2 regions of the Salinivibrio sp. PR932 genome follow, and region 2 is predicted to be linked to the other one. Evidence: predicted binding sites of a transcription regulator. Region 2 holds the regulator's gene; the other holds the start of a gene.

Region 1 (8,355 bases), on a different contig from region 2:
GCCTTAGTTGAGGCGAACCAAGCCTTAGGGTTGGCACTGGCAGAAGACGAAATTGACTATCTGGTCGAGAACTTCACCCAGCTGGGGCGTAACCCAAACGACATCGAACTGATGATGTTTGCGCAAGCTAACTCAGAGCATTGCCGACACAAGATCTTTAACGCCGACTGGACTATTGATGGTCAAAAACAGCCTAAGTCGCTGTTTAAAATGATCAAAAACACCTATGAGCAAACCCCAGATAACGTGCTGTCGGCGTATAAAGACAACGCAGCCGTGATGACGGGCTCAAGCGTTGGGCGCTTTTTCCCCAGCCCTGACAGCCACACTTATCAATATCACCATGAGCCGGCTCATATTTTGATGAAGGTGGAAACCCACAACCATCCTACCGCGATTTCACCGTGGCCAGGCGCGGCAACAGGCTCTGGCGGTGAGATTCGTGATGAGGGGGCAACCGGTGTCGGAGGCAAACCCAAAGCAGGATTGGTCGGTTTTTCCGTCTCTAACCTCAAAATTCCGGGCTTTATTCAGCCGTGGGAGCGAGATTATGGCAAGCCTGAGCGCATTGCTACTGCGCTCGATATTATGCTGGAAGGCCCGCTAGGCGGCGCGGCGTTTAACAACGAATTTGGCCGACCTAACTTGCTGGGTTATTTCCGCACCTATGAGCAATTGGTGACCTCGCATGCCGGTGAGGAAGTGCGTGGCTATCACAAACCCATCATGATCGCCGGTGGAATGGGTAACATCCGCGACGGCCATGTGCAAAAAGGTGAGATAGATGTGGGCGCTAAACTGATTGTGTTAGGTGGCCCGGCGATGAACATCGGCCTTGGCGGCGGGGCGGCATCGTCGATGGCATCAGGCCAGTCGGCGGAAGACTTAGACTTTGCCTCGGTACAGCGTGAGAACCCAGAAATGGAGCGTCGCTGCCAAGAAGTGATTGATCGTTGCTGGCAACTTGGCGACAACAACCCGATTGCCTTTATCCACGATGTGGGCGCGGGTGGCTTGTCCAATGCCATGCCAGAGCTGGTCGATGATGGCGGCCGCGGTGGACGCTTTAATTTGCGTGACATTCCAAATGACGAGCCGGGAATGAGTCCGCTTGCCATTTGGTGTAACGAGTCACAAGAGCGTTATGTCTTGGCGGTGAAACCCGAAAATATGGCGCTTTTCGAAGCCTTGTGCGAGCGTGAACGGGCGCCATACGCAGTGATTGGTGAGGCGACCGATGCGCGTCACCTGTCGCTTGAAGACAGCCACTTCAACAATACCCCTATCGACATGCCGATGGATATCTTGCTGGGTAAAGCGCCCAAAATGCACCGGGATGTGACGCGTCAGCAAGTGACAGGTGTTGCGCTTAACACCCAAGGCATTGAGCTGGATGAAGCCTGTGAGCGTGTTTTACGCTTGCCGGCGGTGGCGGAGAAAACCTTCTTGATCACTATCGGTGACCGTTCGGTGACCGGATTGGTTGCGCGTGACCAAATGGTCGGCCCTTGGCAGGTACCCGTCGCTAACTGTGCGGTGACGGCGGCCAGCTATGACAGTTATCACGGCGAAGCGATGGCGATGGGTGAGCGTACCCCAGCTGCCTTGCTTGACTTTGCTGCCTCTGCCCGTATGGCGGTGGGAGAAGCACTCACCAATATTGCCTGTGCCGATATTGGTAGCCTGACTAACATTAAACTGTCTGCGAACTGGATGTCCGCGGCAGGTCATCCGGGCGAAGACGCCGGCTTGTACGAAGCGGTTAAAGCCGTTGGCGAGGAGCTGTGTCCTGAGCTGTCACTGACCATTCCGGTGGGTAAAGACTCGATGTCGATGAAAACCCAGTGGCAGCAAGACGGTGAAAATAAAACCGTCACCGCGCCGATGTCGCTGATTATCACCGCCTTTGGCCGCGTGGAAGATGTGCGTCGTACCGTGACCCCACAACTGCGTACCGATAAAGGTGATAGCCACTTGATTGCGATTGACCTCGGTGAGGGCGCGCAGCGTCTGGGCGCAACCGCGTTGGCTCAGGTTTACCACCAATTGGGCGATAAGCCTGCCGATGTCACCAGCAGCGCCCGCCTAAAAGGCTTTTTCAATGCGATGCAAACCTTGGTAGCAGAGCAAAAGCTACTGGCGTATCACGACCGAGCCGATGGCGGACTGTTCGTTACCTTGGCGGAAATGGCGTTTGCCGGTCATACCGGTATTGACGTGGATATCGCCCGTTTAGGCGACGATGCCTTGTCGGTACTGTTTAACGAAGAACTGGGCGCGGTGATCCAAGTGGCAGCGCAAGATCTCGAGCGTGTTAATGCGGTGTTGGATGAACATCAATTAACCGCATGCAGTCACTTGATTGGCGGCTTAAGCGATAGCGATGAGATTATCTTGCGTCATGGTGAGGCGCCTATCTATCAAGCCAGTCGCCAGCACCTGCGTCAGATTTGGGCTGAAACCACCTACCAAATGCAAGCGCGTCGCGATAATCCGGACTGTGCTCGCCAAGAGTTTGACGCCAAGCAGGCGGCCGATCCTGGGTTGCACGCTAGCCTGAGCTTTGACGTGCATGAAGATATTGCTGCGCCGTATATCGCCACCGGTCAACAACCGACGATGGCTATTTTGCGTGAGCAAGGCGTGAACTCACATGTGGAAATGGCAGCTGCCTTCGATCGCGCTGGATTTAACGCCGTGGACGTTCATATGAGCGACATTCTCTCAGGACGCGTCAGTTTGGACGGTTTCCAAGGGCTGGTGGCTTGTGGTGGTTTCTCTTACGGTGACGTGTTGGGCGCCGGTGAAGGTTGGGCGAAATCGATTTTGTTTAACAGCCGCGCGCGCGATCAATTTAGTGCCTTCTTTATGCGTGAAGACACCTTAGCACTTGGTGTGTGCAATGGCTGCCAAATGCTATCGAACCTGCATGAACTGATCCCAGGCGCCGCACACTGGCCACGATTTGTTCGTAATGAGTCGGAGCGCTTTGAAGCGCGCTTTAGCATGGTGGAAGTGCAATCAAGCCCATCCGCCTTCTTTGCTGGGATGGCAGGGTCACGGATGCCCATTGCGGTATCGCATGGTGAGGGACGCGTTGAGGTGCGTGATGCTGAGCATTTGGCGGCCATTGAGGCGTCCGGCACTGTGGCGCTGCGTTACACCGATAATCACGGCCAGCCAACACAAGCGTATCCGGCCAACCCGAACGGCTCACCGAATGGCATTACCGCGCTGACCACTGAGTCGGGCCGCGTCACCATTATGATGCCTCACCCTGAGCGGGTATTCCGTACGGTCGCTAACTCTTGGCACCCTGATGATTGGGGCGAAGACAGTGCGTGGATGCGCATGTTCCGCAACGCGCGGGTCACACTGGGATAAGCCTTATACCAATCAAAGCCGCCAATCTATGGCGGCTTTTTAGTGATAAGCGTGAATCGATGGATGATTTTTTATCCGGCTGCGATACAATTTCAGCTAAACAACTGATCCATCAGGACCGGCTGCGGCCAACGAGAAGGATAACGGAATGAAAAAAATTGAAGCCATCATCAAGCCATTTAAACTCGATGACGTACGCGAAGCACTTGCCGACGTGGGGATTACGGGGATGACTGTCTCAGAAGTAAAAGGTTTTGGTCGTCAAAAAGGTCATACTGAGCTTTATCGTGGCGCCGAATATATGGTCGATTTTTTACCCAAAGTGAAGCTTGAAGTGATCGTCAGTAACGATGTGGCTGAGCAGTGTGTGGATACCATCATTGATACCGCACAAACCGGTAAAATTGGTGATGGTAAAATCTTTGTCTTTGATGTTGAGCGCGTGGTGCGTATCCGTACCGGTGAGGAAGACGAAGAAGCGATTTAATATCGCGAGTTGGACTAATACGGTAAGCAACAAAAAGCCAAGCGTGATGCTTGGCTTTGTTGTTTGTGTGGTGTTGTGATTGACTACGCGCCGGGGTTAGCAGGATGCGCCTGATAGCGCCCGGGCTTATGATTCATCGCCAAGACTAAGTTGAGCACAATCGCGCCAACTACCGACCACATCAAGAGATTGAGGTCGATGAGGAAGAAAGACAACGCCAAGATGGTACAGTCGATGCCCATCTGTAGTTTTCCTGCCGAGATCCCAAATTTGTCCTGACAATAGAGCACCAGTACGTTAAAACCGCCTAAGCTGGCATTGTGGCGGAAAATCATCAACATGCCGACGCCCATCAGCAAGCCCCCAATGACCGCACAATAGGCGGGGGCCAACCAAGTGATTTGAAAAAAGTAGGCGATATGATCGGCCATCACGGACACCGCGCCACCGGCGAGTAAGCTGCGCACAGCAAAGCGCGGGCTCATGCGAAACCAAGCCATCAAATAAAACGGACAGTTACACAGAAAGTACAGGGTGCCGAAGGACAGGTCGGTAAATTGGCTGACCAACAAAGCAAGGCCAGTCGTCCCGCCGGTTAACAGTCCGGCCTGTTGCAAGAAAAACACCCCTTGTGCGACGAGAAACGCCCCAGAGGCAATGGCGATCACATCTTCTTTTAAGCTGTGTTGATATCGGCTCACACGGCTTCTCCCTACATAAACAGCAACAAAAAGTCCGCCAAAACCCAACTGGGGCGGCGGTTAAAAAAAGTTAATGGGAATTGCGGGCGCGGATTTTATCGCCAAATGAGAGTAATAAAAAGTCAGCCAAGTAAATCACTGGCTGATAGGATGTCAGCAATTTGATACTCGCGTGTAAATTGTTTACAGCGCACAATCTGCGTTTCTGTGTGGCGGACTAATCTGGCACAACCGACGTATAAAAAAAACGGCCGATTGACACTACCTGTTGCAGCGGTTTTTTTGTAAAATGACGAACGCAGTAATGGCGCTAGAGAAAACGTTTGCGTCAGGCTTTTAAAACGCCGTTTTTTCCGCCCGTTTGCCTTGGTTTAGTCACTTTAAATGCGTAAGGCGACTAACCCAAGGTGTGGTGCACTATGCCATATCAAAACCATTCGAGCTATCGGGCCAACTTGGGTACGGGTAGCATTCGCTTTAAGGGTAATAGCCCGCCACCATTGAGTCAGGAGAGACAAATGCTAAAGCGTGACATGAAGATTGCGGATTACGATCCGGCACTGTTCGCAGCCATTGAAGAAGAAACGGCTCGTCAGGAAGAACACATTGAGCTGATTGCGTCAGAAAACTATACCAGCCCACGCGTCATGGAAGCGCAAGGCTCTCAACTGACCAACAAATATGCCGAAGGCTACCCCGGAAAGCGTTATTACGGCGGCTGTGAGCATGTCGATAAAGTAGAAGCTCTCGCGATTGAGCGTGCGTGTGAATTGTTTGGTTGTGAATATGCCAACGTGCAACCTCACTCAGGCTCACAAGCCAACAGCGCGGTCTATATGGCGCTACTTAACCCAGGCGACAAGGTTTTGGGCATGAGCTTGGCGCATGGTGGCCACTTAACGCACGGCTCTCCGGTCAACTTTTCAGGCAAACACTATGAAGTGGTTGCGTACGGCATTGATGAAGCGGGTAAGATTGATTACGAGCAAATGGAACAGCTCGCGCTGGAACATAAGCCGAAAATGATCATTGGTGGTTTCTCTGCCTATTCGCAAGTGGTGGATTGGAAGCGTATGCGTGAAATCGCCGACAAAGTGGGCGCTTGGTTCATGGTGGACATGGCACACGTTGCTGGTTTGATTGCAGCAGGCGTGTATCCAGATCCATTACCACATGCACACGTGGTCACCACCACCACCCACAAAACCCTTGCAGGGCCGCGCGGCGGTTTGATCCTGTCTAATGCGGGTGAAGACCTCTACAAAAAGCTCAACTCTGCGGTGTTCCCAGGTGGTCAAGGTGGCCCACTGATGCACGTAATTGCGGGTAAAGCTGTCGCGTTTAAAGAGGCGATGGAACCTGAGTTTAAAGCCTATCAAGCGCGCGTGATTGATAACGCTCGTGCGATGGTTAAAGGGTTCCAAGCACGCGGTTATAACATCGTGTCAGGATCAACCGACAACCACTTGTTCTTGGTTGATTTGATTGACAAAGACATCACCGGTAAAGAAGCGGATGCTGCGCTCGGTGCCGCGAATATCACTGTGAACAAAAACAGTGTGCCGAACGATCCACGTAGCCCGTTTGTCACCTCAGGCATTCGTGTGGGGACGCCAGCGATTACACGCCGTGGCTTTAGCGAGCAAGACGCTGAACAGCTCGCGCATTGGATGTGTGATGTGTTAGATAACATCAATAATGAGCAAGTGATTGCTGAAACTAAAGAGAAAGTTCAAGCCATTTGCCGCCGCCTACCGGTTTATGCGTAACCGGTAAGCGTTGTAAGTGAAAAAGCAAAGGCGCCTTCAGGCGCCTTTTTGGTGCGTGGTTAGCCACCGATTGTTAGCGAAATCAGCTTTGCGCACAGAATCGTTACAAACTCGCCGTTTGCAGGCTTTTTCATAATCGCAAATCGGTTACACTAACGGGATGATATTGAGGAGGCTAGCCCCATGCACTGTCCATTCTGTGGTGCAACCGACACCAAAGTGATCGATTCTCGACTCGTCGCCGATGGCCATCAAGTTCGTCGTCGTCGCCAGTGTTTGGCGTGCGCAGAACGCTATACCACGTTCGAAACGGCAGAGCTGGTGATGCCACGCATCATCAAAACCAATGGCAATCGTGAGCCTTTTGACGAAGAAAAGCTGCGCGGTGGCATTCAGCGTGCGCTGGAAAAACGGCCTGTCAGTGCGGACGATATTGAAAAAGCGATCAACAGCATTAAATCACGCCTTCGCGCGACCGGTGAGCGAGAGATTAGCTCAGCCTCGGTTGGTAACTTGGTGATGGAAGCACTCAAAGAGCTCGATAAAGTGGCGTATATCCGTTTTGCCTCTGTCTATCACAGCTTTGAAGATATTCGTGAGTTCGGTGAAGAAATTGCACGGCTGCAAAAATGAGTAACAACCAACGCGATAACACCATGATGGCGCGTGCACTCGCGCTTGCCGCTCAAGGGCGCTTTACCACGACTCCGAATCCCAATGTGGGCTGTGTGATTGCTCATGGCGACGACATTGTTGGTGAAGGGTTTCATCTTGCTCCCGGCGGTCCACATGCCGAGGTACACGCTTTAAAGGCGGCGGGGAAACGCGCGCAAGGGGCGACAGCTTATGTCACCTTAGAGCCTTGCTCTCACTATGGTCGCACTCCACCGTGTTGCGATGCCTTAATTGCCGCTAACGTCAGTCGCGTGGTGTGTGCCATGCAAGATCCCAATCCTCAAGTGGCAGGGCGAGGTATCGCACGCTTACAAGAAGCAGGTATTGAGGTGGTCGTCGGTGTGATGGCGGAGCAGGCCAAGGCGCTCAATCCCGGTTTCATTAAGCGAATGCTCACTCAGATGCCGTATGTACAGCTTAAGCTGGCCGGGAGTCTCGATGGCCGGACCGCCTTAGCCAACGGGCAAAGCAAATGGATCACCGGTGAGTCTGCACGCGCCGATGTGCAAGCGTTTCGTGCTCAAGCCAGTGCCATTTTATCGACCAGCGCCACGGTATTGGCCGATAACCCCAGCCTCAATGTACGTCAAAGCCAACTTCCTCGAGCCACGCTCGATGCCTATCCGCAATCGACTGTGCGCCAACCGACGCGTGTTGTGCTAGATAGAGATAATAAAACCTCACCGGATGCAACCGTCTATCAGCTTGACGGCGATGTGATCCGTATTGTTGATTCACCGAGTAATCATACGTGGCCGGATAACGTGCAAGAATGGGTGATGCCCGATGCGTCACTCACCGCTATCCTTGGCGCATTGGCGGAACATGACATTGACAAAGTGTGGGTTGAAGCGGGCGCGAGGCTGGCGGGTCAGCTACTCACTGAATCTTTAGTCGATGAACTGATTGTTTACCAAGCCCCCGTCCTGTTAGGAGGCGACAGTCGCCCCTTAGTTGCTTTAGATGGGATGCAACGGATGGACGATGCACCGCGCTTTCACTTTAATCACGTGACGAGGTTCGGTGACGATGTTCGCTTAACCGCCATGCTCTCTGAGCATGCCGTGATCACGCAAGAGTACGAATAACGATGTTTACTGGAATTATCGAAGCGGTAGGCCGAGTAGAACGCTTGACTCGCCGCGGGCAAGACATGACTTTGACTATCGACAGTGGCGAGCTTGATCTCTGTGATGTCAAACTGGGTGACAGTATCGCCACCAATGGGGTGTGCTTGACCGTGGTTGCATTGAGTGCAACGGGCTACAGCGCAGATGTGTCATCGGAAACCCTTGCGCGTTCATCACTGGGGCACTTGTCGGTCGGAGACAAGGTCAAT
Region 2 (8,355 bases):
GATTTGGGCCAGTTGGGTCCCTGCATTCACGTATACCGCGGTGCCTGGCAGCATCCCTAACTGGCTAACCCAATAGAAGGTGCGGGTTTTGAACGAGGTTAGTCCCATCACCAAGTTAATCAGAAAAAACGGGAAAATCGGGATCAGGCGGAGGGTCAACAGATACAAGCGACCGTCTTTCTCTATGCCGCGATTAATGGTGTCGAGCTTACTGCCAAATTTAGCTTGGACCCAGTCACGTAGCATAAAACGGCTGACCAAGAAGGCGAGGGTAGCGCCAATCGAGCTGGCAAAGGAGACCAACACTAATGCCCACCAAAAGCCAAAGAGTGCCGCGCCCAATAGACTGGCCACTGCCGCACCCGGTAAGGACAGGGCGGTCATCACCACATAGCCGACAAAAAACACCAGGCTTGCGATGGTCGCGTTTTCGATAATGTAATCATTCAATGCCACTTGTTGTGCTTTGGCGTTTTCAAGCGTGAGCCACTGGCTGAGATCTAAACTGAACCAAAGTGTTACAAGCGCCACCACCACTAAACCAAGCAATATCTTTTTTACTGGCATACTGTGTCTCGTCCGATAGTAAATGGGTCCCAGTTATTACTTTAGGTACTGTAGCTGAATTAACTGGCTGATTTGTCGGTTACATTGAGGAACTGTGTCCTTAATCGTACCTTTAACCAGACCCGACCGATCGCAAGAAACTTTCGCTATTAGTCAGAAATTAGTTTGAATGATGATTTATTGAGCGTTTAGCTCGTTCAGAAAAAGCGACACCGCCATAAAGGCGGTGTTGGACGCGAACATTGCTCACAAAAAAGGTAGAGAGGTATGGGGGTTGTGAGGAATTAATTTTCTAAATGTTGTAATAATTCTTGGCGACGTTGGGGTGGAACCACAGACCAATGCTTGCCAGTAATCGCACCTTCTAGTGACCACAGTAACTCCAAGCTTAGCTCTTTTTCATGCGCAGAAAGGAGCGCTTTATAGGCATTGACGGCACCTTGTTGCTGTAAGCTTTCAGGCGTCTCAATACCTGCTTTTTTCAGCATGCGCTCGGTCGCGAGCCGTAAATTAGGCAAGTCTTTTAAACGAGACGGTGCGGCTTGTTTTTTCAAAGTACGATCGCGTGTCGCGACATCCAGCGCTTCTTTGGCTTCAGTGAGCAGTTTATCTTGGTCATCCCACCAGTATTCAGGAATCGCAAAATATTTCGTCACAACGGGAAAGCCCCGCTTTTTATACACGTAGGGTGATAAGCCTTGTTTTTTTAATAGTGCTTCGTTTTCTTTTCCAGCACGTAAATGGAGAGTGTTGTTAACGACAAGTGCGAACATGGTGTCTTCACAAAAGATACCAAACCCACCAAACATTGAACGGGACTTTATACTGCCCAATTTGGCAAATAACTTCATTGCGTTCTTTAAAGCTGGTTTATCCATTTGATTAAAATCTCGATGAATTACTAATGCCTAAAAAAGACGTCATAATGTAACAAGGCAAGATCGCAGAATTGTCAACGAGCCATCAAATTTGTCAGCTTTGATATGTTGGCAACCCCGCTACCGTTGATATTTTGACATCATGTCAAATTACCATTAGGCCGGAGGCTTTGCGTCCCATGCTTTCGCCATGGTTTGCCTTGTTCAATCGCTATTAAGCATATAATAATTAGACACCGATGTCGTCCTCTCCTATTACGCAAAGTGTGATCTTGGTTCAGGGTGGGTGTAATTGATGAACTAGAGTAAAAGCACTATAGGAAGAGTAGTCGCGTAAAAAAGCACCGCCAAGGCATTGACGGTGCTCTTCATAAAAATTTCGTTAAAACATTAAGATAGTGTTTTAACTGACTGTCGACTCACTAGTGCAGGTTGCATTTCGAACACTTGCTGTTGAGTCTCGTTGTTGGCAATTCGCGCGAGCAAGAGCTTGACGGCCGTTTTGCCTAGGCGGCGTTTGGGCTGGTGAATAGTTGTCAATGGTGGCGAGAAATACTCGGTGAGATCAATATTATCGTAACCAATCACCGATATATCATCTGGCACTTTCAAGCCGTGCTCGTTAAATGTACTAATGGCCGCTAATGCCATAATGTCATTAAAACAAAACACAGCGGTCGGGCGGTCTGACATTGTCGCTAATTGCTTCGCTGCAATTTGCGCTTGATCGGCTTCAAAATCTGCCTCAATCAACCAATTTTCATTTACTGGAATGTTGGCTTCTTTTAACGCGCGGAAATAACCGTTTAAGCGATGCTTACAGGTATTTTTATCCATTTGGCCAGAAATGCAGCCAATCCTAGTATGACCATTATCAATAAAGTGTTTGGTAGCAAGGTAACCGCCCAATTCAGCGTTATCTTCTATACGGTCTGTATCGATATGATGACTGCCCCAATCCATCACGACCATAGGCAGATCGCGTTTTTTTTCTAATAACAGCATCAAATCTTCGTTGAGGTCAGAGCACACCACAATGAGTCCGTCGACGCGTTTTTCAGACAACATACGCAGGTAGTCGCGTTGCTTTTCAAGGTTACCCTCGGTATTGCAGAGAATCAGCGTGTAGCCTTGCTTATAGCAATAGTCTTCCACACCGTGAACCAGTTCGGCGAAAAAGGGGTTGGTGGATTTAGTCACCAACATACCCAGTGTACGTGTTGTATTGCACTTCAAGCTTCGCGCCACAGCACTTGGGGCGTAGTTCAATTCTTCAACCGCTTGCCATACTTTCTCAGTCGTCTTCTCTGCGACAAAGCGGGTTTTGTTTATCACGTGCGACACCGTCGTGGTCGATACACCGGCGAGACGCGCGACATCTTTAATCGTTGCCATCTTGATTCTTCTTTGTAGTAATGCGTAGGGATCGTTACTCGCGACCTTACAGAAAAACGCCGCTGTTTCTCAGCGGCGATGTCTTTCACAATCCCGGCACATCAGACGGTTGCGAAGGTAACGAATCCGATTTCATCCATTCTCATAGCTAATCGGTTGCGCTCTCAGTTTACTTAGGTTGGCGCACACTCGCAATTGGTCTGATCAGCGAAAACGGACCAACAGGCGGTTTTGTGAGCCAGCTATGATGTATTTGTCAATTAAGACACGATCAGTGGGCAGTTATGCTCTGGGTGCGTCAATACGGTCAGCGGGTATTGGTAGATGTCTGCCACTCTATCACTACTAAAACACTGCCACGGATCGCCGGATAGGACGATTCGACCTGCTTTCAGAAAATGCAGTTGATCGGCGTATTGCGCCGCCAAATTCAGGTCGTGCAACACTACGAGTACTGTCATTCCTTGGTCAGCGAGTGCTCGACAGCGCTTTAGGGTGTAATGTTGATGGGTAATATCTAAGGCCGAAGTGGGTTCATCCAGCATCAGAATCGCTTGATCCGGTGCGGTTTGTGCCAGCTGTAATGACACGCGCGCCATGTGTACGCGTTGTTTTTCACCGCCAGACAAAATCGGATACGGTCGATGAGCAAGATGGCTAATATCCCATGCCGTTAGTTGCTCGTTAGCCAGGGCCGCGATCTGTTCTCGGTTTGCCTTTAGTGGTGTCGCCCCCATCTCGACCACTTCTTGTGCTGAGAATGCAAACGTGAGCCCGCTATGTTGGGGCAGGAAGGCAACTCGTCGGGCAAATTCTTCGCCTTGCCACTGGCTCTTTGGCTGTTGCCAAAACTGCACACTGCCATGTTGATGTTTGTCGCTAATCAATTGCTTTAACAGTGTACTTTTCCCCGCACCATTCGGCCCGAGTAAAACGTGTAACTGGCCGGCAGTAAAGGCGAGATTAATCTCGCTTAGCAGTTGACGGCCGTTAAGCGCATAGCTGAGCTTGGAGATTTGAAGGGCAGAATCTGTCATTCGTGAACCACTGCTTTTCGTTGTTGAATAAGAAGCCATAGAAAGAAAGGAGCCCCCATTAGGGCGGTAATAATGCCAACCGGCAATTCGGCGGGTGCGACAATGACACGGGCAACAATGTCGGCCAAGGTCAGTAACAGGGCACCAAGAATGGCTGATAAGGGCACCAGTGTGCGATGATCCGGGCCGGCAATTAAACGTCCAATGTGTGGGATCACTAGACCCACAAAGCCGATAAGACCGGCAGCACTTACCGCAATGCCCATTCCCGCCGCAGTCACAACAATGAGTAGGCGTTTTAAATGGTGTACATCAATGCCCAAATACGCCGCTTCGTTTTCACCGAGCAAAAGGGCATTTAAGTGGCGTGCGCGCTGGTAGGCAAATACCGTGAGTAAGCATGCAGCGATGCCAGTGAGAACAATCTGTCCCCAAGTCGCACCGGTCAGTGACCCCATCGACCAAAGGGCGATGTCTCGTAACGTTTGATTATCCGCAACATAGTTAATCAAGCCTAATGCAGCGCCGGACAAAGCACTGATCGCAATGCCCGCTAGCAACATGATGGTTACCGAACTGCCCATGGCCGTTGTGCCAATTCTGTATACAAATAGGGTTGCCAGTAGTGCACCGATAAACGCAAAGGCAGGCACCGAAAACACAAAGCTGGCCTCGATACTGCCCCAAGAGAGCAATAGCAAGCCCAGTGCGCCTCCTAATGATGCGCCGCCAGAGACACCGATAATACCCGGGTCAGCGAGCGGGTTGCGGAAAAGCCCCTGCATCAAAGTGCCGCAAACGGCGAGCAATGCACCGATAAAAATACACAGCAAGGTTCGAGGTAATCGAACTTGTTGAACGATGGCGAGCACATGCGGCTCAATATTGTCATGCCAAGGGGTTAAGCTCTGTAAACTGGTCAGCCAGCCAAGTTGCCATTGTCCCACCGCAATAGATGTTATCCCTACGACGACAAGTGCGACGATGAGCGCCGGAAAAACATGCGACTGTGAGGATCGAAAAGACGCTTGCATTAGTCGTTCTCTCCAACGACAGCGCGCTGAATACGAATGGCTTCATCCAGTGATTTCAAGCTAAGCCCTCCCACTAATACACTGCCGTCAATTGGAATAATTCGCTGCTGTTGGAATGCGCGCGTGGCATTGAGTAAAGGCACGGCATCAGCGAGCCCTTCAACACCGCCTAGCTGGTCGAGAGAACGCTGCATGACCAAGATAAAGTCTGGATCAAAGCCAAGTAACGCTTCTGGCGACAGTGGTTTATAGCTACTGAGCGCCGCGGCGGCAGGGTTAGTCGCACCCATCAGCGACAACAAGGTATCCGGTGAGGTATTGGCTCCCGCGACACTGGCAGGACGTCCTTGGTGAACCAAAAGAAAGACACCTTTGAGCGAGGTTTTAGGGGCATGCGCTCTCAATGTCGCAAGCTTGGTGTCTATATCGGCCAGTAAGGCTGCGGCTTTGGACTCTGTATGAGTCAGGCTCGCGACTTTTTTAATCCGTGTTTTGAGTGTCTCGACGCTGGGTTCACTAGACAGTCGAGCCACGGTTACCCCTGACGCTTCGATTTTCTCCAAAACCGGGGTAGGGCCCATTTCATCTGAGCCTACGACTAGAGTCGGTGATAAAGACAGCACACCTTCGACGGCAAGTTGGCGGTGGTAGCCGACATTCGGCACTTCTTTGTTCGGAAGATGGCTGGTGACATCAATGCCAACTATCTGTTCTGTCGCGCCTAATTCAACCAGTAAGTCTGTTACACCAGCCCCTGCGCTGACTATGCGTGGTGATGCTGTGACTGAGAGTGAGAGTAGTGCAGAGACGAGGGCAAGCAGTCTAACCGCGGCAGTTGCCATGATGAATTCCTTTATTTATTAAACCAGTCAATGTGAGTGCAATGCTCGACGTCTGTCCATTACACACTGTTAGCGAACAGGAATGTAATTATGAGTTACAAACCTAATTACGAGCAATTATCGTTTACATTGCCATTAATGATCAATACAATCCTGCCAAATTGTTCATGATTCTCATTTGTAATTAACGCACAGGAAGACCCATGCTGGTAAAAACGGATGTCTCAAACCTATTCATGCCTTCTGCGATCAAACTTGCTATTGGTGCTGCCCTTGGCACATTGGCATTTATTCCTTCGGCGTTTGCGGATACGCAAAACACGGAGGATTCGTCATCAGACGTTATATCGGTGTATGCGAGCCGCATTGACGCACAAAAAGCGAACGGCGCTGCTGCTGTGAGCACGGTATCACTCGAAGAGATTGAAAAGCGGCAGGGAACCAGTGTGGCGGATCTGATTCGCCATTTGCCCAATGTAACCATTGCCGGTGGCGGGCGAGATGAATCACAAGCCATAGTGATTAGAGGGCTCAGTAGTGATAACGGACGCGTGGTCCAACTGATTGATGGTGTACGCCAGAATTTCTCTCTGGGGCATCGCTCAAGCTTGTTTATCGACCCGGAGTTACTCAAGACTGTTGATGTTGTTCGCGGTCCCGCGAGCACAGTGTGGGGTTCAGGAGCGATTGGTGGGATTGTTGCGCAAAACACCAAATCTGCTCAAGACTTCTTGGATGCTGACCAAGATATTGGTGGCTACTTGAAGCAAGGTTTCCACAGTAACGACAATGCATCGCGTACGAGTGGCGCTGTATTTGGGCGCACGGATAAGATTGATTGGCTAGTGCAGAGCTATTATCACGATGCTGATGACAATCAACTGGGCAATGGTAAAGCTTTATCCTACTCCGCGAGTCGTGAGAAAGGAGGACTTGCGAAGGTCACTTATACACCGTCTCTTGTGCACCAGTGGACTTTCTCGGCGCGCCAAGGCGACCGTGATGCCATGTCACCGTCGAATCCCTCGGTTCAAGACCCGTCAAGTAACTATCCATTGGTGCATCGCCAAACTCAAGACCAAAGCCTTGCTGTAGCGTATCAATACACACCAATGAATGATTGGGTTGACCTTTCATCTCGTGTCTATTGGAACGATACGCAAATGCAAGAATATCGTGTCGCAACCGATGAGCATGATGACAACCAAATGCAAACCTTAGGATTGTCACTCACCAATCGTGCTCAATTCAACGATATTGAATTTATCGCAGGATTTGATGGTTATCTCGATCACTACCAAACTCAGCGTGACGATAAAAGTGCGCCGGGAGAGCGCCCTGAGGGACAAGATGCGAAAGCGCGAAGCATTGGCGTGTTTGGTCAGCTAGAGATTCCGCTTGCAGAAGCTTGGCAATGGACTGCCGGTCTGCGATTTGACGATTACAAAAATGAAGACACGCGAGCAACATCAACCATTGAGGATGCCAGTGACAGCCAATGGTCACCATCTACTGCACTGACGTGGAATGTGACCGAACAGTTGGCGTTGACGGCAAGCTATCAGGAAGCTTTTCGCGCGCCAAGTTTAGAGGAAATGTATGCCAGTGGAACCCATTTTGTGGTGCCGATGGGACCTTCAAAACTGATTAACCGTTTTGTCCCTAATCCAAACCTTAAGCCTGAACACAGTGCAAACAAAGAATTAGCGCTGACCTATCAGTTTGCTCCGATGGCTTATCTGGATAGTGGCTATATCGATGCGCGTGTTTTCCGCAATGATGTCGAAGATTTTATCGAAATGAACGTGGATTTTATGGGAGCGACCACCACCCGCCAGAATGTAAGCAATGCCAAATTGGAGGGGGTAGAGCTGAGCTTCCATCATGAATATGGTCAGTTTAAAAACGATTTGAGCTATAGCCAAATGGAAGGCAAGGATAAAGCGGATGGCCGTTACTTGGAGCAAATTCCCGCACATAAACTGGTCGCGGAAACGGATTATCGTTTAGCGACGTTACCGGTGAACTTGGGTGCGCGAGTGTCTCATTACGCGGATCAAGACGAGAACCCCGATCAGAAGAGCTATGACGGTTATACCTTGTGGGACCTGTATGCAAGCTATAGCCCTAACGGTGCTTGGGATGGTGTGAAATTTGATCTCGCGATCGAAAACCTCACCGATGAGTATTACACCACGGCGTGGTCTGAAGTCGCATCACCGGGTCGGGATATTAAACTCAACGTTCGCTATCAATTTTAATCAAACACTAAACATGGGCAGGGTTGTCCCTGCCCAACAGAAAACGATAACAATAGGCTGGGAGTAAACCATGACAACTACATTGACCGAGCAAGTCAATGCCTTACTCACCGAGAACGCCTCCATGCTGCCCGCGGATATGGCGAATACGCTGGGTGTCAGTGAAGGTGAGGTGGTACGCGCGATGCCATCCGAGTATCAAACCTGGGTAGATGGGCAACACGCCGAAACGGTGTTAAGTCAAGTGGCCGAGTGGGGCGGTCCGGTGACCGCGATCGTGCATTCTGGCGGCTCGATATTTGAAGTGAAGGCGCCTTTCCCTAAAGGCAAGATCGCTTATG

The links. The regulator PurR, encoded in region 2, represses purine synthesis genes. The targets are predictions, from matches to a motif close to TNANGNAAACGTTTNCNTNA.
Region 1: a site for PurR is predicted at 4,884-4,903, ahead of glyA (serine hydroxymethyltransferase). Genes of this name have one in related genera too.

Annotation. Positions count from the first base shown of each region.
Region 1 covers NZ_MUFM01000013.1:63,382-71,736, forward strand. The annotation lists gene purL (phosphoribosylformylglycinamidine synthase) at 1-3,384, shown strand, start outside; gene glnB (nitrogen regulatory protein P-II) at 3,533-3,871, shown strand; gene BZG84_RS08480 (YitT family protein) at 3,955-4,572, opposite strand; gene glyA (serine hydroxymethyltransferase) at 5,091-6,341, shown strand; gene nrdR (transcriptional regulator NrdR) at 6,525-6,974, shown strand; gene ribD (bifunctional diaminohydroxyphosphoribosylaminopyrimidine deaminase/5-amino-6-(5-phosphoribosylamino)uracil reductase RibD) at 6,971-8,104, shown strand; gene BZG84_RS08500 (riboflavin synthase) at 8,107-8,355, shown strand, end outside.
Region 2 covers NZ_MUFM01000007.1:54,193-62,547, forward strand. The annotation lists gene lpdA (dihydrolipoyl dehydrogenase) at 1-567, opposite strand, end outside; gene BZG84_RS05085 (TfoX/Sxy family DNA transformation protein) at 852-1,445, opposite strand; cyclic di-GMP riboswitch class I at 1,553-1,655, opposite strand; gene purR (HTH-type transcriptional repressor PurR) at 1,836-2,840, opposite strand; gene BZG84_RS05095 (heme ABC transporter ATP-binding protein) at 3,101-3,877, opposite strand; gene BZG84_RS05100 (FecCD family ABC transporter permease) at 3,874-4,911, opposite strand; gene BZG84_RS05105 (heme/hemin ABC transporter substrate-binding protein) at 4,911-5,753, opposite strand; gene BZG84_RS05110 (TonB-dependent hemoglobin/transferrin/lactoferrin family receptor) at 5,957-8,014, shown strand; gene hutX (heme utilization cystosolic carrier protein HutX) at 8,085-8,355, shown strand, end outside.